One region of the Brucella sp. TWI432 genome, then DNA from elsewhere that is predicted to be linked to it. Evidence: predicted binding sites of a transcription regulator. Region 1 holds the regulator's gene; each other region holds the start of a gene.

Region 1 (6,009 bases):
GACGACAACAGCATGCATATAGGTTGGATTGCCGTCCGAACGCAGAATGATGAAATCATCAAGATCCTTGTTCGGGAAACGCACATCGCCCTGTACGGCATCGCGTACCAGTGTTTCGCCTTCGCGAGGTGCCTTGATTCGGATGACTGGCTTTACACCTGCCGGTGCTTCGGATGGATCACGGTCGCGCCAGCGGCCATCATAACGCGGCGGACGGCCTTCGGCCCGGGCCTTCTCGCGCATGTCTTCCAGCTCTTGCGGCGTTGCATAGCAATAGTAGGCTTTGCCTTTGGCAACCAGTTCTTCAGCCACTTCGCGATGACGCGGTGCGCGTTCGAACTGCGAAATGACGTCACCATCCCAGTCAAGGCCAAGCCATGTCAGACCGTCGAGAATTGCAGCCGTTGCTGCATCCGTGGAGCGTTCGCGGTCGGTATCCTCGATGCGCAACAGCATTTTGCCGCCGCTGTGCTTGGCATAAAGCCAATTGAACAGGGCGGTCCGGGCTCCGCCAATATGAAGGAAACCCGTGGGCGAGGGGGCAAAACGGGTTACGACCGGTTTCGACATGACAGCTCCACTATAAAGGCCGCGTCAGGGTACAGCAGATGTGCTGGACGAGGCAGAATTTTGAATATGTAGCGCCCGTTTGTTCATAATCTACAGGCGTCAAGGATTCTTGAGTGAGAACCCTATCGATTTTGACTGGGGTTCATGTAGCATAGGCAGCACAGTGCGCAAGGGCTTCGCGCGATCGGGGAACACTTTTGCAGTCAGGCGGGGGCATGACGAGCATAAGGGACACACAGGAAATAAGCGAACGGGTATTTGTCAAAGACATGTCCGCGGGGCTTGAACGCGCCTTATTGCCCGAACCTTGGATACCTTATAAAGCAAGCGAAGATTTATCTCCCATCTTACCACAACAGCATCGAACCCCATCACAGCGACTGTCGGCGCTGGCTTCGCTTGCGTGGCTCAACTTAAGTGCTGCAATGCTAAGGGAAATCGGCAGGGGCATGTTTTTCCTGCTGTTTCCGGTCTTCATGGGCATCGGGGCGATTGTCTATTTCACACTCTCATTTGAACCTCATTGGTTGCCCATTCTGGCAATTCTAACCGCTCTTGGTGGTGTTCGAGTTTTATCACGCAGGCATTTTCTGTCATCGCGGTTGCTAACGCTGGCCCTTGCGCTTCAGTTGGGAGTGATTGCGGGAAAATTTGAAACAGAGTGGCGAGCCACGCAATTGTTAGGCTCGGAGGTCGCGACGCGCATTACAGGAAGGGTGGCAGCGCTCGAATATAAGGATAACGGCAGTTGGCGTGTGACGCTTGATTTGATCGAAACCCAAAGACCGAAGCTTCGCTATGCACCACAACGCATCCGCATTACAGCGCGCGATATTCCGGCACGCACGACAATTGGCAGCGGATTAACTGGCTTTGCGCGTCTGCGCGTGCCTTCTGGGCCGTTGAGACCGGGCAATTATGATTTTGCATTCCATGCCTATTTTGCCGGGATTGGAGCGAATGGCTTTTTTCTTGGAACTCCGAAAATTGCAGATGTTTTGGAACCGAAGGGGCTTAAGGCGACGATTGCAACTGAAATTGCCAGATTGCGTGTCCATGTTTCCGAGAGGATTGCGGAGGTGCTTTCAGGGGAAGATGGCAGTGTTGCCGCCGCACTGATCGCAGGCGAGCGGGCAGGGATCAGTGATGAAACCAACAATGATCTGCGCAAGGCGGGGCTTGCGCATATTCTGTCAATTTCTGGCCTGCATATGGTGCTGGCAGCCGGTGTGGTCATGATGTCTCTTCGTGCATTATTCGCGCTTTTTCCCGCCTTCAGCGCACGTTATGCTGTCAAGAAATATGCTGCATTTCTCTCGCTTTTGAGTTGCACTTTTTATCTCGCTATGTCGGGCGCAGATGTTGCGGCACAGCGCAGCTACTTGATGATTGTCGTCATGCTTTGTGCGCTGTTGGCTGATCGTGCGGCGATCAGTATGCGAAATCTGGCTATTGCGGCCGTGGCGATGATTGCCATTTCTCCGCATGAAATTCTGGGGCCGAGCTTTCAGATGTCGTTTTCGGCGACTGCGGGGCTGATTGCTGCATTTGCCTGGTGGAGCGACCGAAAAATGCGCAAGCAATCGGCAGGTAATAATCTGCGCTCATCACCCCGTGGAACGATGACAAAGATACTTTTTCCGACATTTGCGACGGGGGCGACATCCATTGTTGCCGGTGTAGCGAGCGGTATATTTGCCGCCTATCATTTTAACAACACGGCGCCCTTTGGACTTGTTGGAAACGTGCTGGCGCTACCAGTCATTTCGATACTTGTGATGCCGTTTGCAGTGTTAAGCTTGATATTGATGCCGTTGCAACTTGATTGGCTGCCATTGCAGGTCATGGGATTTGGCATCTTGCTGGTGAGATATATTGCGAGCTTTGTGGCCAGCTTTTCACCCGATGGTAATCCGGGTGTCATGCCGGTGATGACGCTGATCCTGTGGACTGTCGCGCTTGTCATATCCGTCACATTCACCACAAGATTGCGATTGTTGGCATTGCCTTTCGTTATGGCAGGTCTTGTGGTGTTTATGCGCTCGCCCATGCCCGATATCCTCATTAGCGAGGACGCGAAATTAGTGGCGGTACGATTGCGCGATGGAAGTTTCGCAGTCAACCGCAGCAGACCTCCGCAATTTACGGCGCAGAACTGGCAGACGGCCTATCTGATTGATGATTTTATCCCACCGCAGAGTGCGATGAAACGAAGTGCTGGCGCGCGCGAGGACGGCTTTATCTGTGAGGATGGGCTTTGCACCCTGTCACTTCGGGACGGGCGCATATTTGCCTATACCGCTCAGGAAGAAATGCACGAGATTGCCTGTAATGTCGGGGACGTTGTGGTTTTGGCGATTGCAGGCAAAGACTTAAGCTGCACGCGTTCGTCTACGCTGGTGATTGGCCGACAGGAACTGGCCTTGAAAGGAACGCTCGAAATAAGGCTGGGAGAGGAAATGCAGCGCCATCAGGCGGTTTCTCCTGATCCAGCGGTCCGCGACGATCATCAGATTTATCGCTTTACCGTTGCGGAGCAGCGCAAGGATGCAGCCTATGCCGATTATTTAAATTTTTCAGTCGGTGCGCCAACGCGCCCCTGGCAGCTTCATCGTCTCTATTCGCGCGCCGCACGCGGTCAGCCTGAGCGCGAATATAAGAAGAGAGCGAAAGTATTTACTATCGGGGTGGAAACAGAAGAAACGCTCTAAAGGACTCTATTAAAAGCATGCTCCTATCGATCCTTGTTTTGATCCGACAGGACTTATGCTTTCCGTCTATGCAGAGCATTTCCCGTTTTGATTGAATTATGGGAAATGCTCTATCTGTTTGTTTTTACGCATTTTGCCAGCAATTTTCGATAGAAAAGAGGCTGTCGGCCTCTCCTTTCCCGAACGATTTTTAGTACCGTCGTATCAGACCGATCAGCTTGCCCTGTACGCGGACCCGGTCAGGTCCGAAAATGCGTGTTTCATAAGCCGGGTTGGCGGCTTCCAGCGCAATCGATGCGCCCTTACGGCGGAACCGCTTCAGTGTCGCTTCTTCATCATCGACGAGAGCCACGATGATTTCCCCCGGGCTGGCGGTATCGCCACGCTTGATGATGACCGTATCACCATCAAAAATACCGGCTTCAATCATCGAATCGCCTTTGACCTCAAGCGCGTAATGCTCACCCGCACCAAGCATTTCGGGTGGAAGGCTGATGGAATGTGTCTGATTTTGAATGGCCGAAATTGGTACACCGGCTGCGATGCGACCCATCATGGGAATTGAGACCATCGCCGATGCATCACTATTGGCTGAAACCGGGGCGGTGCGCGCTGCTGAAGGCGCAGAGGGGGCTTTGCCGAGGCTGCCCTCAATAACGCTGGGCGCGAATTTCTTCTGCGCGTTCAGACCGGGGGCTATCGAATCGGGCAGGCGCAACACTTCAAGCGCGCGGGCACGGTTTGGCAGCCTGCGAATGAAGCCACGTTCTTCAAGGGCGGTAATCAGCCGATGAATGCCCGATTTGGATGCCAGATCGAGCGCCTCTTTCATCTCATCGAAAGAGGGGGGAATGCCTGTTTCTTTCATACGTTCATGAATGAACAGCAGGAGCTCGTGCTGTTTACGGGTCAACATGCGCATACCCTCCGGACCAGAATCAAATAAAAACATAACCAGAACAAACACTATATGTTCCAGTCTTGTTCCGCAATGGTTTTAAAATTATTAATATGGGCCGACCCTATTGGATTTTACTATAGCATCATTATCGTGCAAGCATCACCCGCTGCGGCCGCGGGTGCATTTTCTTCTCTGATCAAAAGGGCATCGGAAGCCACCAGCGCTGACAGCATTGAGGAATCCTGAAGTGGATACGGCGTCGCGGTGAGTGTGCCATCCGCCGCCTGTTCAACCGTTGCGCGGACATAATCACGACGATGATCGTTCGCATTCATTGGCTTGCCAAGACGTGCCGGGCGGAAATCCGCGGTCAAATGACGCCCTGATAATTTCGCGATCAGCGGACGCAGAAATACCAAGCTGCAAACGAGGCTTGAAACCGGGTTGCCCGGCAGGCCGATGACATGAACGGTTTTGCCGGATACAGTTTTGTGTCCATACATCAGTGGCTTGCCGGGACGCATGGCGATTTTCCAGAAGTCGAGATCGACACCACAATTTTTCAACGCGCCGTGCATAAAATCGCGATCACCAACCGATGCGCCGCCGATGGTCACGAGAATGTCGACACCATCATCGAGAACCTGACTGATTGCGGATTCGATCTTTGCGGGGTCGTCGCTGATAATGCCCATATCTTCAGGTTTTCCACCTGTACGACGCACGATTTCAGCAACGCCAATGCTGTTGGAGGCGACGATCTGGTCGGCACCGGGAATCGTGCCCGGAGGAACGAGTTCATCCCCTGTGGCCAGAATGGCAATGCGCGGCTGCTTGAAAACAGAAATCATGGCATTGCCGCTGGCAGCGGCAAGCGAAAGGGCCGGGGCATCAAGTTCCCGCCCACTTGGCAGAATAGTGTCACCAGGCGCAAAATCGAGGCCCGCATGACGGATGTGACGGCCTTTGTCCAATCCCTGACGGATTGTGAGCTTGCCGCCGGATCGTTCCGTGTCTTCCTGAATAACGATACTATCAGCGCCTACCGGCATCGGCGCGCCGGTGAAGATGCGGACCGCTTCGCCTTGTTTCAGTTGGCCTTCGAAGCGTTTTCCGGCGGCTGATTCGCCGATGATACTGAATTCAAGAGGATAGTTGATGTTTTGTGGGGCCATCAATGCATAGCCATCCATGGCCGAGCAATCGAAGGGCGGCTGTTTCAGCTTGGCTTGAACAGGTTCTGCAACAACACGTCCGCCTGCTTCAGAAAGAGAGAGCGTCTCTGTGCCATGCGGCTCTGCATTATTGAGAATACGTGCAAGGGCCTCATCGATTGGAAGCAGGGACATGCGTTTTCCTCTCGTCTGAAAAATCAGGCTTTCCAGTCACCTGACTTGCCACCGCTCTTTGCCGAAACGCGAATGTTGGTAATTTCCATGTGGCGATCAACGGCCTTCGCCATATCATAGATGGTCAGGCAAGTAACTGATACGGCAGTCAGCGCTTCCATCTCAACGCCGGTTCGGCCTTTTAGTTTCGCAGTCGCAGAGATGCGAAGGCCGGGAAGTGACAGATCCGGTTCAATGTCTACTGACACCTTTGTCAGCATCAATGGGTGGCAAAGTGGAATGAGATCAGCGGTCTTCTTCGCGGCCATAATGCCTGCAAGACGGGCAGTGCCGATAACGTCGCCTTTTGCGGCATTGCCTTCCAGAATAAGCGCCAGAGTTTCCGGCTTCATTCTCACCGCTCCTTCGGCGGTGGCCACGCGTTCAGTTTCAGCCTTGTCGCCGACATCGACCATATGGGCGGCGCCTGTCTGGTCGA
Region 2 (6,009 bases), on a different contig from region 1:
GCATTGCCAATCTTTATCAGGAGCTCATGGGTGACGCCCGTATGAATTATGCGGGAACCCATATGGCCACTGACAGCGATGATACATGGGGTGGGATTGGCGCAGGTGGCACCTATGCCTGGGCCGACAATAAATATGCCCTCTATGGCGAAGGTTCCATCAACACGTCACTCAACCATTTCTCCGACAGCTACGCTCTCAAAGGCAATGTCGGCTTCAAGGTGAAGTGGTAGAAAACCCATAGTCGCAACCAAATTATCGCTCCCGGTGCAAAGCCGGGAGCGATTTGTTTTATGCAAAATGCCACGTCTGCATCGATCATGCGACTGTGACCGGAATTTTTGATCGCTGTCGCAAAGCTTTGATGACTTACGTGGTCTTGGCGCTGCCATGAAGAAATTGGACCATAATTCTCTCCTCTGTGTGGCAACCAAAAGAAAAGGCCTTGTATTTGAGCACTGACAATCCAGATTTTAATCCGGCGCGTCCCCGGACGAGTTTCAACCAGCGTAAGGTCAAACTGCCTTATCGTGTCAGAAAAGCAGCAGCATAAAAAGGGCGGCCTACGGGCCGCTTTTTATGAGCCAATAGGTAGCGCTAGTAGTTGGGACTGGAAAAGGCTGCATGAGCAGCCTTTTCCACGATTTCAGGCGCATCGCTAATCACCTTGAGCAGCAAGCGTGCCGTTGGGTCTGGCTTGCGACGGCCTTGCTCCCAATTGTTCATTGTGGCGGCAGGGATGCAAAACCGTTGCTCAAACTCTTTAGTTGATTTGGCGTAGCGCTTGCGAATTTCTTTGATACGCGAGGCGGGCATGGGATCGATATTCCGAACCTCAAGCGCGACCTCGCCACGTTTCCAAGCCAATGCTTCTTTGAGGCCTTCAAGGATGCCATCGCCAAACTCGGTGTTTTTATCAGCCATTGTTCAACTCCTTAAGGATGGAAAGGATTGCCTTCTTTTGATCTTGCGAAAGGTCTTCTTGCTCATTTTTAGCATAAGCAAACAGCATAACCACAACATCATCCGATAGCATCAAATAATAGATCGCCCGACCACCGCCGCGTTTACCACGACCCTACATTGCAAACCGAACCTTGCGAACACCCTCAAGGCTCGGAATAACCGCTCCGATCTGTGGATCATTCGCGATTCTTTGCTCCAAGGCGTCTTGATGACGCTCTGACAGGCGAAGCCTACGCAAGTCTTTAGAGTAGCGATTGGTGCGAACTATTTTCATATTGGTTATTTATACGCCAATGGCGCATTATTAGATTGACGTATGCGCCATTGGCGTAATTTGATGCCGTCCAATTTGGGAGGCTTTTTTATTGGAGAAAGCATGAACCCGATTGAAAAATATATCCGCCAAGCTGCCATGCAGCGCGGTATCAGCCCCGACATTGCGGCGCGTGTTGCAGGCCATGAGGGGATGAATGTCTTTGATCCATCCAAGCGAGATCATGGCGGCGACGACGGCTCGTCCTTTGGGCCTTTCCAGCTTTATTATGGCGGGATCAATCCGGCTATGCCTGACGCAGGCATGGGCGACGACTTCACCAAAGCAATAGGCCTTGATGCGCGCGATCCGTCTACGTGGCAAAAGCAGGTGGATTGACATCTAACTGAGGATCAATGCGGTTCGTCGCATCGTCGAACTTTGGAAAACAGACGACGCATGGCCTCATGATTTGTTGTGAGGTTGTAGAAATTGCATATGAGCATCCTCCTGCCTCATAAAGAATAAGGCGATGTTTTATCGCCGTCCAGCTAACGCATCCTCTCCTTGCTGTTTATGCGCTCGGCAGAACCAAAGCTGCCCATACTTGGTTTTATAACCAAAGCTTCCATCCACGAGCAAAGCCCATCGACATTGCGAGACTGGCATACTCGATTTCTTTGACGAGAAAGTCACGGTTTTTCAAGAGCGATTCGATTGCAGCCCGTACATCGCCTTTGTGATAGGCGAGCACCAACTCAATTTCGTCGTCATATCCATTTTCTTGCACAACTGCATTCATTGCTCTGCTCCGTTAAAAGCAGACACACTCGCCGCCCGGCGTGTCCATAATTTATAATGTTCTTATTTTGTTCATGTGGCTGAAAGAGTCAAGCATGTTGCGTTTCATGTTGCGTGTATTTGCCGGTGGTTTTTGTAACTATTTGTAATTGCAGAGAATCTATTTGCGACACAGTGCAACGTGAAACGGGTTATAAAGCCCTGTTGCAGCGCCGTTAAGCATCTGTTTTTGTTAGGAAATATTTTGGAGGCCTCACCCGGAATCGAACCGGGGTGCAAGGATTTGCAGTCCTCTGCGTAACCACTCCGCCATGAGGCCATCCGTAAGAGGCATGTCAAATCAGCAAATGCTCTCTTGAGACGTTCCAATATTGATAGAGATGCGCTTCGTCAAGCCGTTACCGGCGCGTGAGAGACTTTTCTCCAGCACTTTCCTAAAGATATTGTGAAAAGGGGCTAATCTTCTGGATCGCGATCCGGCGGAGTCTGTGGACGTGCAAGGATGCCTTTGGAAAACGTGTAGCCTGTTTCCACCGCATTATTTCCAAACTTGTTGCGCAGACGGTCAATAGCGCCTTCCGCGACAGCACGCTTTGTAGCCTGCGTATCGACAAGGTCTGGCGGATCGGCACGATCATCCGTGGAGAGCTCACCAACGCCAATGCCGAGCAATCTGAATTTGGTCCCATCCAGTTCTTTTTCGAGAAGCTGCAGACCTGTGCGGAAAATACGGTCGGCAAGCTTTGTCGGGTCCGCCAGCTGTCGATTTCGCGTGCGCAGTTTGAAGTCCTGAGTTTTGAGTTTAAGCACGATCGTGCGCCCCGCAATATTGCCGGATTTCAGGCGTCGAGATACTTTTTCCGACAGCGCTCGTAGCACAGGCACGAGGTCGGTCGCTTCAGAAAGGTCTTTGTTGAACGTTGTTTCAGCCGAAACGCTTTTCATATCATGTTCAGGTTCAACTTTGCGGCTATCCTGTCCACGCGACAGTCTGAAAAGCCGCTGGCCCATTGTGCCATAGGCTTTCATAAGTGTTCCCTCATCCATGGTTTGAAGCTGGCCTATGGTGCGAATACCGTCGCTCTCAAGCTTCGCATTGAAGGATTTTCCAACCCCCCAGATCATGCTTGTTGGCTTGTCGCGCAGAAATTCAAGTGCCTCTGCCTCGCCTATGACAGAAAACCCACGGGGCTTTTCAAGATCTGATGCGACTTTGGCCAGATATTTGCAATAGGACAGCCCCACAGAGATCGTGATGCCGATCTCGTCTTCGACTCGCTTGGCAAAGCGCGCCAGTATGATCGCCGCAGGCGCACGGTGCAGTCTTTCTGTGCCACCAAGATCAAGGAATGCTTCATCAATGGATATGGGTTCGACGAGCGGCGTGAGATCATGCATCAGCTGGCGAACTTCACGTCCGACACGTGCATATTTTTCCATATTCGGTGTGACGACGACAGCCTGTGGACAGGCTTCCAGAGCTTTATACATCGGCATGGCAGAGCGCACGCCATGAATGCGGGCTATGTAGCAGGCCGTGGAAACAACACCGCGCTTGCCGCCACCGATAATGAGCGGCTTATCGCGAAGGTCGGGATTGTCGCGCTTTTCAACCGAAGCATAAAACGCATCGCAATCCACGTGGGCGAGTGAGAGTTTGTAAAGTTCGGTATGCCGCACCAGACGCGGGCTGCCACAACTACGGCAACGCCGCGCAGACTCAGCCTTTTGCAGCGATAGACAATCGCGGCAGAAGCCGAACTCTGGACTGTTAACGGCAAATGGCTCGGTCATGGCTGTGTGCGGTTTGATGAACATAAAAGGAACATCGTTTATAGCACCAATGTACGATAATGCTATCGTCACTCTGCTATCCTGTTCGCTCTGCACTTGACATTGGCAAAGATATCACCAAGTTTAGCAGTATGAACAATCGTTTTGCTTCCATACTCCATCGGGTTCAGCCGATCACGGGATAGCAACCCTCGAGTCCTGCTTAGCGCAGAGGATTCTGGGGGACGGTTTGCCGCTCACCTTCAAGCGGAATTACTAAAAGCGCTTTCTTTAAAAATTCAAACAGTTGCTCCGGGCCAGTCGAGTTACGGAGGACAATCATCATTAGGCAGCAGTGAGCTATCGTCATGAATGCAAAGAATCGCAAAAAGCCAAAGATCGTCGTCAGTGATCTTGATCACGAACGGCTGACAATTCTGGCCGGCAACGTCTCCGAAAAACTGGAGGAGGTTGCCGAGGAGTTACTGCAGGAACTGGACCGCGCCAAGGTGGTTCCGTTCAAGAAACTGCCGGCAGATGTCGTTCACATGGGTTCGACGGTCGAGTTCCGCTCCAATGATGGACATGAGCGTAAAGTCACGCTGGTTTATCCGGGCGAGGCCGATATTGCGCAGGGTCGAATCTCTATCCTGACACCAATTGGTACAGCATTGATTGGTCTTACGCCGGGACAGTCCATGTCTTGGGTTGCACGTGACGGAAAGACGCATGAGCTGAGTGTTCTCAGCGTGTCGCACACCGAAGCTGCAAGCGCCTGATTTTCTTTTAGAGCGCATCCCGGAAACTGTGAAACAGTTTTCGGACAAAGATGCGCGTTAAAATAAGGGATCGGAGCGTTGATCTGATTCAATCAGATCGAAACGCGCTCTAAGTGATAGAACTGATAAGGCCCTGTTTTTGCGGGGCTTTTTATTAGAAATGTTGGTTTAGTCCCCCCGGCAGAAGCACCGCTGCTTTTTCAATTGTCACCGGGTCACGCCCGGTTTCCTGGCAAAAACGCATCAGTGTGGGTTCGTGCCCAAGATAAAATTGCAGAACGCCAGCTAAAAAGCCGGGCTCCTGGGCCGCGGAGCGGATTGAAGAAGCCTCTATACCGGTCAAAGCGAGAAAACGGGACATCAGCTCCTTGTCTTGTGCGAGCCATACCAGCGCTTCAACTGCAACGTTTTCCGCATCCGTCTTGCTCATGAGCGTCTTCATGGGCTGTCTCCATTCTTCGAATATGCTTGCTTTTATCCCCCACGCGTCAGTGCTTCAATGCAAGATGGAAGGAATATTTGCCTTTCGTCAATGAAATGCGCTTAAACTCAGGAATTCCATAGGGGTGTAATGGGCAGATCAACCTGTCTTGCGACGGATAAGAATTAGGCCAGGGAATATTCGATGACTAAAACTGTGATGATCGTCGAGGACAACGAACTCAATATGAAGTTGTTTCGCGATCTTATCGAAGCCAGCGGATATGAAACCATCAGGACCCGGAATGGTCTTGAAGCGCTTGATCTTGCCCGCGAGCATAGGCCCGATCTCATTTTGATGGATATTCAGCTTCCTGAAGTCTCCGGTCTGGAAGTCACCAAGTGGCTTAAGGATGATGACGAACTCAAGCATATTCCGGTGATTGCGGTCACGGCATTTGCGATGAAGGGAGATGAGGAGCGCATCCGGCAGGGCGGCTGCGAGGCTTATATATCAAAACCTATTTCGGTTCCGCGTTTTATCGAAACCATAAAATCATATTTGGGAGACGCTTAGAGCGGTCTTTATTATAAGAGCACAGAGGGGGCGGGAATTGGGGGCAGTGTATTATGACAGCAAGAATTCTCGTCGTTGACGCTGAGGAAACACACGTAAAGCTGCTCGAAGCGCTGCTGCTGAGCGAGTATTACGAAGTTATTACAGCCAATAATGGTGCTGAGGCGATTGAAATCTGTCTTGGTGGACAGATTGATGTGATCATTCTCGATGTTTTGATTCCGGGTGTTGAGGGGTTTGAGGTTTGTCGTCGTTTGAAGGATGATCCGCGAACGACCAATATTCCTGTTATCATCCTGACCGCGCTCAGCAGTGCGGAAGACAAGATCAGGGGGCTTGAGGCGGGAGCGGACGATTTCATGTCCAAGCCGGTCAAGGATTCCCAACTTCTTTCACGTGTGAAAAGCCTTGCCCGGCTTAAAATGGTGTCTGACGAGCTG
Region 3 (6,009 bases), on a different contig from region 1:
GAGATCATCTCGCGCCTTGAAAAGGCTTCGCGCAACGACCGTCTGCGTCCGGGCCGGGAAGCCCCAATCAAGTATGAGCTGACATGGCGCGAGAACCCGAGCCACGTGTTTCTCACCCGCGACGAAAAGCTGATCGGCACACTGACCGCTTCTGTGGAAGCGGTCACCGGCAAGCGCCCGGCGCTTTCCACGTCAGGCGGCACATCGGACGCGCGTTTCATCAAGGATTATTGTCCGGTGGTTGAATTCGGGCTTGTCGGACAGACCATGCACATGGTTGACGAACGTGTCGCCTTGTCTGATCTTGAAGGTCTCACACAGATTTACGAACGATTCATCGCTGATTTTTTTGGCTAGAGGAACGCCATGCCCAGTCTGGATGATGTTTTCAGATATTTCACGGGCGTCTGGAAGATGATGCTTGGCCGCAAGGACGGCCTCGCATATCTCGACATCTCCGCAGAAGATTTCTGGACATCTTTCTATGCGATTGTCGTCGCTCTTCCGCCGCTTTTAGCAACATGGGTTGCCTATGCGGCGGATCTGACCGCAGGGAGCGATGAGGCAGGCATACGCCTTGCCATCGTCATGCGCGCCGCATTTGTGGATGTTGCCGCATGGGTCATCCCACTCGCAATCGTCGGGATGCTTGCCAAACGGATTGGCATTGCAAAGCGCTATGCAGCCTATGTAATCGCCATCAATTGGGGCAGCGCCTTTCTCGCATGGCTTTTCGCGCCAATCACACTGCTGCAGCTGTTCTTTCCGGGTTTTCTTGATATCGCGACACTGTTTGCGCTGGTGCTCTTCACCATCTCGATCATCCTGAGCTACCGGCTGACCTTTATCGTGCTGCAACGCCCACACGCTTATGTGGCCCCGTTCTTTGCCTGCATGTTCTTCGGCTCACTGTTTATCACAGTGTTCCTGCAACAGCTTTTTGGCATCGGGATTGGTGCGAACAGTTTTTAAAACGGAAACGGGTAATCAACGCCGATCAGATAGAGGCCATAGGGCGGCGCGACCTGACCACAGGCTTTGCGATCTTTGGCCTCGAGTGCGGCCTGCAAATCATCAGCCGTCCAGCGGCCAACCCCCACTTCCATCAGGCTTCCCGCAAAGGAGCGCACCTGATTATGCAGGAACGAACGCGCTGAAACGCGCATTTCGACATAATCGCCATTGCGCGTGACATCGAGCCGGTCAAGCGTTTTGATCGGGCTTTTTGCCTGACATTGCGTTGCGCGAAATGTCGTAAAATCATGTTCGCCCAGAAGCCGCTTGGCAGCCTCATGCATCGCTTCGTGGTCAAGGCGTTTCTGCACCCACCAAACGCGCTGATAATCAATCGCCAGCGGCGCACGACGATTGTGAATGCGATAAAGATAGTGCCGGGCACGCGCCGAAAAACGCGCGTCAAAGGCATCCGTCGTCTTCTCGACATTGAGAATGCTGATGCGTTCATCAGCCATCACCAGATGCGCATTGAGCGCATCGCGCACTTTCGCAGCACCCCAATCTTTTGTCAGATCGACATGAATGACCTGCGCGCTCGCATGAACGCCTGCATCAGTGCGGCCTGCCGCGCTCAACGTGAGATCTTCGCCGCAGAACTTTTTAAACGCCTGCTCAATTGCGTTCTGAACAGCATGGCCATTTTCCTGCCGCTGCCAGCCGACATAAGGCGTGCCGTCATATTCGACAGTGATCTTGTAACGAGGCACCGCTCAGAGAACCTTCGTCACTGTTGCACCACGCAAAAACTCCTGCGCAGGCAAAGGCTTACCGCCTGAACGTTGTAGCGTGACGAGCCGCACAGCACCCTCGCCGCACGCGATCGTCAGGCGATCGTCAAGTACAGTGCCCGGAGCGCCGCTTCCCTCGCCCAATGTAGAGCGCTGGAGTTTGACACGTTCAACCGCGCCGTTGATTTCCATCTCGCACCAGGCGCCCGGAAATGGTGAGATGCCGCGGATCGTGTTGTGAACGTCCTTCGCAGGCTTCGACCAGTCGATACGCGCCTCGGCCTTATCGATCTTGGCGGCATAGGTCACACCTTCCTCAGCCTGCGGCTGAAGAGTGAGACTTTCGCGCTCAAGCGCACCAAGCGCACGCACCATCAGATCGGCACCGATCATGCTGAGACGATCATGCAGCTCACCAGCTGTCATGTCCGGCGTGATCGCAACTTTTTCGGCCATGGCGACAGGACCGGTATCAAGCCCCGCATCCATTTTCATGATCATCATGCCGGTTTCAGTGTCGCCCGACATGATGGCGCGCTGAATGGGAGCCGCTCCCCGCCAGCGCGGCAGAAGCGAGGCATGACCGTTGTAACATCCAAGGCGCGGCGCATCGAGAATGGCCTGCGGCAGCAGCAGGCCATAGGCCACGACGATTGCCACATCCGCTTCAAGGCTCGCAAAGACGTCTTGCTCTTCCGCGCCTTTCAGGCTTTTCGGCGTGAAGACCGGAATGCCGAATTCCTCGGCCTTTTCATGCACCGGCGACTTTGTCAGTTCCAGTCCGCGACGGCCAGCCGGACGCGGTGGCTGCGAATAAACCGCAACGACATCATAGCCCTGTCCGATGATGGCTGTGAGGATTGGCACGGAGAAATCCGGCGTCCCCATAAAGATAATCCGCATCACAAAGCCCTGTTTGACGCGCGCTGGCTGGCGAGCTTCTTGAACTTCTTGATGACCATATCGCGCTTGAGCTTGGAGATATGATCGATAAACAGTATGCCGTTGAGATGGTCGATTTCATGCTGCAAACAGGTCGCCATCAGCCCATCGGCTTCTATCGACTTTTCCTTGCCGTCCGCATCGAAATAATTGACCGTGATACTCGCAGGCCGCTCGACCTCCGCATAATAATCCGGGATCGAAAGACAGCCTTCTTCATAGACGCTGCGTTCGTCTGATGAGGCGACAATCTCCGGATTGATGAAGACATGCGGCGCCTTGGGCTCGTCTTCCTTGGCAAGATCAATGACAAGCATCTGCAGAGGTTCGCCCACCTGAATGGCGGCAAGGCCAATGCCCGGCGCATCATACATCGTGTCGAGCATGTCGCCGGCAAATTTGCGCAACTGATCGTCAAAGCGCTCGACAGGCTTGGAAAGCTGGCGCAGGACGGGATCGGGAAGGATGATGAGCGGTTTAATAGACATGCGTTTCACGTAATCGCTTGCGCAAGAATCGTCAATTGTAACTTGCAAAATGTTCTTGTTTTGATCTCATCAAGACGACACGAATCAGTTAAGCTTGTGCAATGGAAAACCAGAATCTCTTGAACGAACCGCTTTTGCAGCTTGGTGCAACCTCTTTCACGCTGGGAAATATTCTCCTTGCGGGCATTGTTGTGCTGGTCATTTGCCTCGCTATTTTTCTCATTGCGGCAGCGCGTTCTGCGCGTCTCAGAGCTGTTGCGGAAGCGCAGGCTGAAGACCGTGCGCGCGATGCGGAATATCGCATGGCGGAGATTTTGAAGGCACAATCCGAAATGCAGGGCCGGATGCAAACCATGGCCGAAGTTTTTGGCTCACGGCAGGCAGAGCTCAACCAGTCGATCCGCGAACGGCTCGACGGCATGACGCATCGCATCGGCCAGACCATGACCGAGCAAACCCGTTCGACCCATGAAAACCTCGCAAAGTTGCAGGAGCGTCTGGCGGTTATCGACACGGCGCAGAACAATATCCAGTCGCTTGCCGGTCAGGTCGTGCAGTTGCAGGCAATCCTTGCCAACAAGCAGACGCGCGGTGCCTTTGGCCAGTCGCGCATGGAAGCGATCATTGCCGATGGTCTGCCGCAGGGCGCTTATGAGTTTCAGGCGACACTGTCCAATGGCACGCGCCCCGATTGCCTTGTCAGGATGCCAAACAACGCGCCATCACTGGTCATCGACGCGAAATTCCCGCTTGAGGCATGGAATTCCATGCGCGAAACGGAAGCGCCGGAAGCACGCAAGACAGCCGTTGCACAGTTCCGCCGCGATATGGAAGTGCATATCAAGGATGTTTCCGATAAATATCTGATTACCGGCGAAACACAGGACACGGCTTTCCTGTTTGTCCCATCGGAATCCATTTTTGCCGATATTCACGAGCATTTTGAAGCGCTGATCCAGCGCGCGCACCGGGCGCGGATCGTCATTGTCTCACCATCACTCCTGATGCTTTCCATTCAGGTTATTCAGGCGATCTTAAAGGATGCCCGTATGCGCGAACAGGCGCATGTCATTCAGGGTGAAGTGATCCGCCTGATGGAAGATGTGGGTCGCCTTGATGAGCGTGTGCGCAAGTTGCAAACCCATTTCTTGCAGGCCAACAAGGATATTGATGACATTCTGGTGTCTTCCAATAAAGTCACCAAGCGCGGTGCAAAGATTGAAGCGCTTGAATTTGGTCCGGCACCGGCTGAAGAAACACCGCGCAACCCGGCACGCTCAGCAGAGAACTCTGGCAGTCAGCTGCATCTTCGCGTTGTTGACGAAGATTAGGACACTTCCAGCAAAACCGTTTCGCGCTTTTACGGAGGATAATGCGTAAAAGCAGGCAGATAGGACATAAGTCCTGTCGGCGTGAAACGAGAATCGATGAAGCAATGCTTCAAGTAAAAGGGGCATGTGAACACGTTCACATGCCAGGTTTTATGGAAGTGCACCCCTGCTCGAAGAATGGCATTCTCACCCACCGCATGATCGGCGCGGTGGGTTGAGATTATTCGGTTGAAATCAGGTGAAACTCTCTCAGCAATGCCCCAATCTCGGTAGAGTCGAGCTTTTTTATCAATAGCTTTCGGAGAAATTCGGGACCGGGAATACCGACCGGTTTGCCGTCTCTGAGCGGACCAATCGCGGCCAGCAGCGTGCGAATATCATAAGTCGAGTTAAAGACCTCAGGCACACCACGTTCGACATTGAGCAATGTATAGACTGCCTCCATGGGGGTGCGCACAGAATATTCCGTCGTGAAAACGCAGTCCCGCTGCTTTGATTCAGAAAACTGACCGATGAATGCGAAGTTGACCGCCCCCTCCGGCACCACATCCGGCCGGTCTCCGGCCTGACGTGGCATAAAGAACGCGGTGATATAAGGCATCATCACCGGCACAGTCCGTGCGCCTGTTGCAGCCAGTTCCGGGATATCCTCGACCGGCACACCGAGGTGATAGAGCCATTCCTGGGTAATTTCTTCACCCGTACATTCCTGCATCGGCTTTTTCACATAATCGCCGGGCCGATCAACAAACAACGCATAGACCCAAGCAACAATCTGATCCCTGGGTTGTTTTTTGAAATGCGGCTGGCGGCTCACGGTCCAACTCATCAACCAACTGGAATCCTTGACGGTCACGATGCCAGCCGTCACGACCTTGCCGCTGAACGGATCGCGCTTGGCGATCTTCGCAATATATTCAGGAATGCGTTTATCCAGCGTGGTGACTGTCGCCGAGGCCCATTTGGTTTCGGGGATATGGCCCCCAAACACATCCGGGCGTCCGAAGGCGGAATCCTTGGCCGCTATGCGCCGCCAGAGATCCCAGGCCGGAGCTGGCCCCTCGTTCAACTTCGCCGGGGTCTTGTGATCCCCATCATCGGAATTCTCCGTCAGCGAGCCGATGGTGATGAAAACGAGATCGTCAGCCCCAAGATCAACACCGCCTTCAACACCCTTTTCGATCCAGTGGATCCGCGTTGCCTGTTTGCGGGCCGGCTGAATATCGAAATCGACATCCGTGACCTCAACGCCATAGCGAAATCTGACGCCCTGATCCGTCAGCCACTTCACCAGTGGCAGAACCATGGATTCATATTGGTTGTAGCGATTGAATTTAAGGGAGGAAAAGTCTGACAGACTTCCAATGTGATGGATGAAACGGTGCAGATAAAGCTTCATTTCCAGCGCTGAATGCCATTCCTCAAAGGCGAACATGGTGCGCCAGTAGAGCCAGAAATTACTCTTGAGAAAATCTTCACCCAAGACTTCATTGATACGCTTGT
Region 4 (6,009 bases), on a different contig from region 1:
CACATCACGATCTTCGAGATTGGTCAGAAGCGCTGCGAGATCACCAGCCTTGGCAATCACCGGACCAGAGGTCGAGCGGAAATTGACGCCCAGTTCTTTGGCCATAATCTGCGCGAGCGTGGTTTTTCCCAGTCCCGGAGGACCGACGAAAAGCACGTGATCGAGTGCTTCGCCGCGCACTTTGGCGGCTTCAATAAAGACTTTGAGATTGGCGCGCGCTTGCGCCTGCCCCACAAAATCATCCAGCGTTTGCGGGCGCAAAGTTGTATCGGCATCTTCGCCGCGCAGATCAGCATCGATAAGGGGATTGCGGTCGCTCATGCCATCCCTCTCGCATGAACATTCAGCGCACACAAGTAGCTCACCGCGACAACTCCTTCAGACCGAGGCGAATAAGTTTGGCCGAATCGGCATCCTGACCGGCTTCTTTTAGCGCCGCAGCCACAGCATTGGCCGCCTGATCACGGGAATAACCGAGATTGGATAGCGCCGAGACAGCATCGCTGACCGGCGCCGAGGCAACACCTGAGCCAAGTTCCTGTTTGAGACCGATTGTTCCGCTGGCTTCCCCTGCAAAGGCCGGTGCTTTGTTCTTCAGCTCGGTGACAATCCGCTCGGCTACTTTTTTGCCAACGCCCGGCGCACGCGAAACCATGGCAATGTCTCTCAAAGCAATCGCATTGGCAAGTTCGGAAGGGGTCAGTGTTCCAAGCACAGCAAGCGCCACCTTCGCACCCACGCCCTGCACATTCTGCAACAGACGGAACCATTCGCGCTCAAGCTGCGACCCGAAACCATAAAGGCGGATCATGTCCTCACGTACATAAGTCTCGATCAAGAGAACCGCAGCTTCCCCTACCCCGCCAAGATTACCAAGCGTGCGCGCCGAACAAAAAGCGACATAGCCAACGCCATGCACGTCGATAACCGCATGATCATCTGCAATTTCATCGATCACACCCTTGAGCTTGCCGATCATTGAATACCTACCCCGCTATAAGCGCATCGCGAAAAATGTAGAACGGTCTTCGCAATAAGATGCGCGTTAACTCAAAAGCGCCTGCATTCTGCGAGCGCTGACAATGCTCTGACGATGATGCGCATGGCAAATGGCAATGGCAAGCGCATCGGCAGCGTCACTCGTATCGAACGTTGCGCGCGGCATCAGAACTTTCACCATCATATGGATTTGCTGCTTTTCGCCATGGCCAACGCCAATGACCGCCTTCTTGACGGCATTGGGCGCATATTCTGCCACCGGCAGTCCCGCCTGCGCAGGGGCCAGAAGTGCAATACCGCGTGCCTGCCCGAGCTTAAGCGTGGCAGTTGCATCCTTATTGACGAATGTGTGCTCAACCGCCGCTTCATGCGGGACAAAGTCATGCAGGACTTTGGACAGCCCTTCATGAAGCTGACAAAGCCGTGAAGCGAGATCCAGCTCGGCATTCGACGTCACGGTGCCGGAGCCGATAAAATGCAGGGAATTGCCAAGCGATTCGACAACGCCCCAGCCGGTACGACGAAGCCCCGGATCAATACCAATGATGCGAATCGTTTCTTTCATACGTGAACCCTATCCTCAGACAGGTTCACTTGACAGCACAAAAGTGAACAAAAGAGAAACATACGCAAGCCAACAGGCCACTTCTCATATCCAAAAAAATGGACACACTATATTTTGACCAATTTATTGGGCATTACAAATTTAGATTAATATTATAAAGTACTTATGCAACTTATCTTTGAAGCTAATAAATATTAGGAGAATAATTATGACTTTCTCTAAATTTTTTAGATTTATATCGGCAAAACAACATCAAGACTCTGTTGATTATATAGATGCAAAAAAAGCAACAAAAGGCGGCGGTGGATTTAGGTCTGAATCACTTCAGCTTTGGGATGATGGATTGAGTCAGTGAATGAATGATTAGGCAGGCATGAGTGAGAATTCATGTCTGTCGAATTTTCAAGATAAATCTGGTGATGCGGTGCTCTCTATTTCAAACGACGGTGCATTCGTATCGTCTGGATTTTTTAAATATTTAAATCATAAATATTCTTCATCCTCTTGTGAAGAAAATCCATTCCTTTATTCTTTCTCACCCATATTAAATGAAATGGTTCTTTATGGGCACCGCGGAGAATTCCACATCAAGCCAGCCGGAGGAGAAGTTACTGTCGAGAGACCACTCTGGTGCGCGCATGATATATTCTTTTTCTATAATAAAAATCAGTGGCTAATCTCGGATGATATGACCGCGATGTCAGCTATGCAGGCCAAGCTCAAATCGAATCCTGGCTTCATCGCGAACTATCTATCATCAACTGAGTTTGCCACAGATCAAACGCCCTTTACCGGAATAGGCTGTGTTATGCCCGGAACCACAGCCATTCTTCATTCAAACGGGCAAATAACGTATAAACTCATCTGTGGTGAGACGTCTCAACTTGATAGCAGTGAAATCCCTGAAACTCTCATTGAGCACATCAACAGCGCTGGCGGGCCAAACAGACCGTTCATTCTGGAACTGTCAGGAGGTCTTGATTCTTCAGGTGTTTTCTACGCTGCCCTGACACAGCCACGAACGGCTGAACAACTATATCCCGTTACCTATTACGACCCCAATATATCGAATTCTTCCGATGTGGTTGCCGCTCAGGCGCTTTGCGGCAAGCATGGCGTTAATCTTCACCTGATACCAATCCGTTCGGACGGCATATTCACCGATCTCTTCACCGGACCTGCTTACAAACCAAAGCGCCCATCTCTATGGCTGCTTCATTCGGCTTCGCAACGAGACCTGATCGATTATGCTCAGTCTTTGCCGACTGATTGCATGATTTTAAATGGGCACGGTGGCGACCACATATTTCTGGCGAATCCTGTGGCGAGTGCAGCCATTGATCATCTTTGGAAGAAACACCCCAATATTACCAAAGCCTTTGAAACGGCGCGCAAACTTACCGTTTTGAACCAAAAATCATGGTTGCGGCTTGCTCGTGAGAGCTTATCAGACTGCCAGGCACGGCTGTATTTCCATATCTACGGCGCGGCCAATATTGGTTCCTCTCAAGATAAAAAAGCAATATTCAATAGCGAACTGTATAGAATTGCGTTTAATGAGCAAAAACGCGTTAACAGCATTTTCCAAAATCAATCCGTATCGAGTGATTGGATACGGCATCGCCGATCACTCATGGCAGCGGTCCATCATGGCGCGGCAGACCGTCTAACAGACATCCGATATCAGACTGTCTATCCATACCTTAATGAAACGCTGATCCGTTGGGCGGAAAACAGGCCGGACAGCTCAACCTTTTCTTATGAACTCAATAGATTACCGCAAAGAGAAAGCTTCCATCGTCGTTTCGGCGCCACGAGTTTCATGCGTAAGGGAAAAGGAGATATCAGCGGTATTGTCCAGCGTATGATCCGTGCGGAAAGTGAACACATCGTTGAGTTGATACTCAATGGCGAAGCAGCCAAATGTGGCTTTATCAATAAAGCGAATGTTCTTGACGATATTCGCAGATGCCAAATGGGCGGCGAATTCATTTCGCCGTCAACGCTGCTGCTTTTGTCGCTCGAACTTTATTACAAATGCTGGAAAAGCGAAATGTAATGGGCATCACATTCAGGGATTATTACCATCCATGCTTCACAAGAGACGGCGGTGTCATTTTTGACAGTAAGAATGACCAATATATACTGCTCTCGGATGAGGAAACGACAATCATTCAGGCTGCGCTATTGAATCCTGAATTCAATGATGCATTGTCACCCAAACTTGAAACACTGATTGCGCCGTCAGTGACCGGTGAAAGGGAGCCTGTCGCCTCTCAGATAGCCAGAGGCATGAATGATTATTCATGGCGCTACCTGCCAGAAAACCCAACCGCCTATGTCTCGGGCCGCGCCAAACCTCGTTTGATTCTATGGGTTTATTTGATCCAGATCCTGATAAAGCGTCGCGGAATTGTTGGAGCGGTAAATTTTATCACGCGCCACAGGTGGTTGTTCCGAAAATGGCTTCCTATTCTGGATATAAACGCGTTTTCCGACGACATAATGGTGGCGTCTCGACTTTCGCCATTCCGCTTTGAATGTCTTGAATTTGCAATCGCAGTGCGATGCTATGCACTGGTGCGGTCTATAGCAAATACCCGATTGTATCTTGGCATACAGCGTTTCCCGTTCGTCGCACATGCCTGGGTTGAGCATAACGAAAAACCAATCGGCGACGATCCAAACCTTCGCAATCGCGCCGCTGTCATTTTCCAGATTTAGAGAGACCTTTGTGCGCCCAACACGGTCTCGGCGCTCTCAAGTACGACGCGGAAAGGCGGGTTCCCGCTACGATTCAAGAACGACATGCGTGAGAACAAGAAGATAGAGCGAGCCTATTGGGTACGATTAAGCGCGGCACGCTCTAAGATGCGCCGAAAGCCGTCTTCAGCAAAACGATCTGATCCGATACCGGATTGCCATGGGGTGCGCTTTGCAATGAAACAACTTCACCGTAAACATTGCGGTCCATGCGGCGCACACGCGCCTGAAGGCGCATTGAGCGTTCGATGAGTTCAATGAAGGCGAACGGCAATTCGTTCCAGCCCGGCGCAATATCACCGGCAGACGGCGTATCAAGACGCACCTTTGCCTTTTCGGCTTCGACCTGTTTGCGGGACATTTCGCCATTGCGCGCGGCACGCTGCAACAAGAGCCACGAAGCCACCTGCATGAGCCGTGTGGTCAGGCGCATCGATTCGGCTGCATAAAGGGTTGCAGCAACGCGCGAAAGACTGCGCGCTTCTTCACGGCCCTCCCCGTCGAGATAGCTCGCGGCTTCCTCAACCATATCCATGCCTTCACCGTAAATCGGCTTAAAGGAATCCGAGAAAACCATGCGCTCGGCGAGGCTGATCATATTACCCGGCATCTGTCCCTGTTCGCTAATCACTGCTCTGCCACCTTACATGAACGCGTTCACGTCCATTTTGTTGCTCGCATACTGCCAAGGTATGCAAATGAATTATTTGAACTGCTGTTCGACCATGGGGAGAGCGAAGACGGAACAGGCAGTTTTCATGAGTCCACGATAAACTGCACCTTCATGCACCGTCGCGCAAGAATATGTTTAACGAAAGGTTAAAAATTTGGGGAGGATTTTCAGGAATGGTAAATGGCTGCGGCTGCAAACTGGCAAAAAGGCATAAAAAAAGAGCCGCAAAGGCGGCTCTCAGGAGTTTAACAGGGAGGCGTCAAACAGAGTGGCTAAACCACTCGGTAAGAATCCAGCCGAACTGGATATGAACTATTTAACGGTATTAAGATTAATGAATGGTTAACATCGTGTGTTTCAGGGCCGACAGACATAAAAGCCGCCCGGAGGCGGCTTTTAAAATCCGTATTTTTAAGCCTGCTGCAATGCGGGCTTGGGGCTTGAAACAACCGGAGCCTTTGCGCCCTCGGCAGAAACCGGCTTAAGTGCAGGCTTCTTGCCCCAGCCAATGGTCGGTAGCCATTCAAGATAATAAGCCAAAGCGAACTGCATCACGACACCGGTTGCAATCAGCAACGTGTCATATGGAAAGCCGCCCGGATTAACGAGCTTCATTACCTGTGCAACCATCGCCAAAAGAGTCCCGGCAATAAACACAGGCAGCGAATGCTTGCCCAGAATGGCCAGCGGGTTTTGTGGTGACGTACGCGCAATGCTGTTAAGCGTCGGCACAACCGCGATCAGATAGGCCATCGCCAGCACATGCAAAAGACGGGGCGCCGAAAGGAACGTCTTGTCGAAACCGGTCAGCACCGCAGGCATGCCCATTGAGGCATCAATACCCCAAAGCGGAAGACGAACCCATGCAAGCGACAGCACCAGATAGCCAACAGCAGCTGCAATCAATGCAGGATGTGCCGGAATTTTATCGCCGCGACGCACATACATGACGCCGGCAATACCGATGGCAAACAGAAACTGCCACGATAGTGGATTGAGGAACCAGACA

The links. Region 1 encodes LexA, which represses DNA repair genes until DNA is damaged. Its sites were predicted from a motif close to TGTTCNNNNTGTGTTCNG; they were not measured.
Positions count from the first base shown of each region.
Region 2: the regulator LexA is predicted to act here: its motif matches at 3,831-3,848, upstream of ABE527_RS14880 (DNA polymerase IV).
Region 3: the regulator LexA is predicted to act here: its motif matches at 3,226-3,243, upstream of ABE527_RS07340 (DNA recombination protein RmuC).
Region 4: the regulator LexA is predicted to act here: its motif matches at 1,608-1,625, upstream of ruvC (crossover junction endodeoxyribonuclease RuvC).

Region 1 is NZ_JBDJNL010000002.1:362,403-368,411, forward strand. It holds gene gltX (glutamate--tRNA ligase) at 1-570, opposite strand, end outside; gene ABE527_RS06880 (ComEC/Rec2 family competence protein) at 786-3,281, shown strand; gene lexA (transcriptional repressor LexA) at 3,472-4,197, opposite strand; gene ABE527_RS06890 (molybdopterin molybdotransferase MoeA) at 4,317-5,531, opposite strand; gene moaC (cyclic pyranopterin monophosphate synthase MoaC) at 5,555-6,009, opposite strand, start outside.
Region 2 is NZ_JBDJNL010000010.1:123,069-129,077, reverse strand. It holds partial or broken gene ABE527_RS14905 (autotransporter outer membrane beta-barrel domain-containing protein) at 1-233, shown strand, start outside; gene ABE527_RS14900 (helix-turn-helix domain-containing protein) at 598-924, opposite strand; gene ABE527_RS14895 (hypothetical protein) at 1,343-1,618, shown strand; gene ABE527_RS14890 (CUE domain-containing protein) at 1,833-2,021, opposite strand; tRNA gene ABE527_RS14885 (tRNA-Cys) at 2,266-2,339, opposite strand; gene ABE527_RS14880 (DNA polymerase IV) at 2,477-3,814, opposite strand; gene rnk (nucleoside diphosphate kinase regulator) at 4,162-4,572, shown strand; gene ABE527_RS14870 (DUF3572 domain-containing protein) at 4,727-5,014, opposite strand; gene ABE527_RS14865 (response regulator) at 5,198-5,569, shown strand; gene ABE527_RS14860 (PleD family two-component system response regulator) at 5,623-6,009, shown strand, end outside.
Region 3 is NZ_JBDJNL010000003.1:22,814-28,822, reverse strand. It holds gene dapE (succinyl-diaminopimelate desuccinylase) at 1-357, shown strand, start outside; gene ABE527_RS07360 (hypothetical protein) at 367-972, shown strand; gene truA (tRNA pseudouridine(38-40) synthase TruA) at 969-1,724, opposite strand; gene fmt (methionyl-tRNA formyltransferase) at 1,728-2,648, opposite strand; gene def (peptide deformylase) at 2,648-3,175, opposite strand; gene ABE527_RS07340 (DNA recombination protein RmuC) at 3,277-4,506, shown strand; gene ABE527_RS07335 (oleate hydratase) at 4,727-6,009, opposite strand, start outside.
Region 4 is NZ_JBDJNL010000006.1:79,478-85,486, forward strand. It holds gene ruvB (Holliday junction branch migration DNA helicase RuvB) at 1-321, opposite strand, end outside; gene ruvA (Holliday junction branch migration protein RuvA) at 362-979, opposite strand; gene ruvC (crossover junction endodeoxyribonuclease RuvC) at 1,046-1,564, opposite strand; gene ABE527_RS11135 (hypothetical protein) at 1,773-1,919, shown strand; gene ABE527_RS11140 (asparagine synthase-related protein) at 1,938-3,623, shown strand; gene ABE527_RS11145 (lasso peptide biosynthesis B2 protein) at 3,623-4,288, shown strand; gene rcdA (protease adaptor protein RcdA) at 4,431-4,937, opposite strand; gene ABE527_RS11155 (OpgC family protein) at 5,412-6,009, opposite strand, start outside.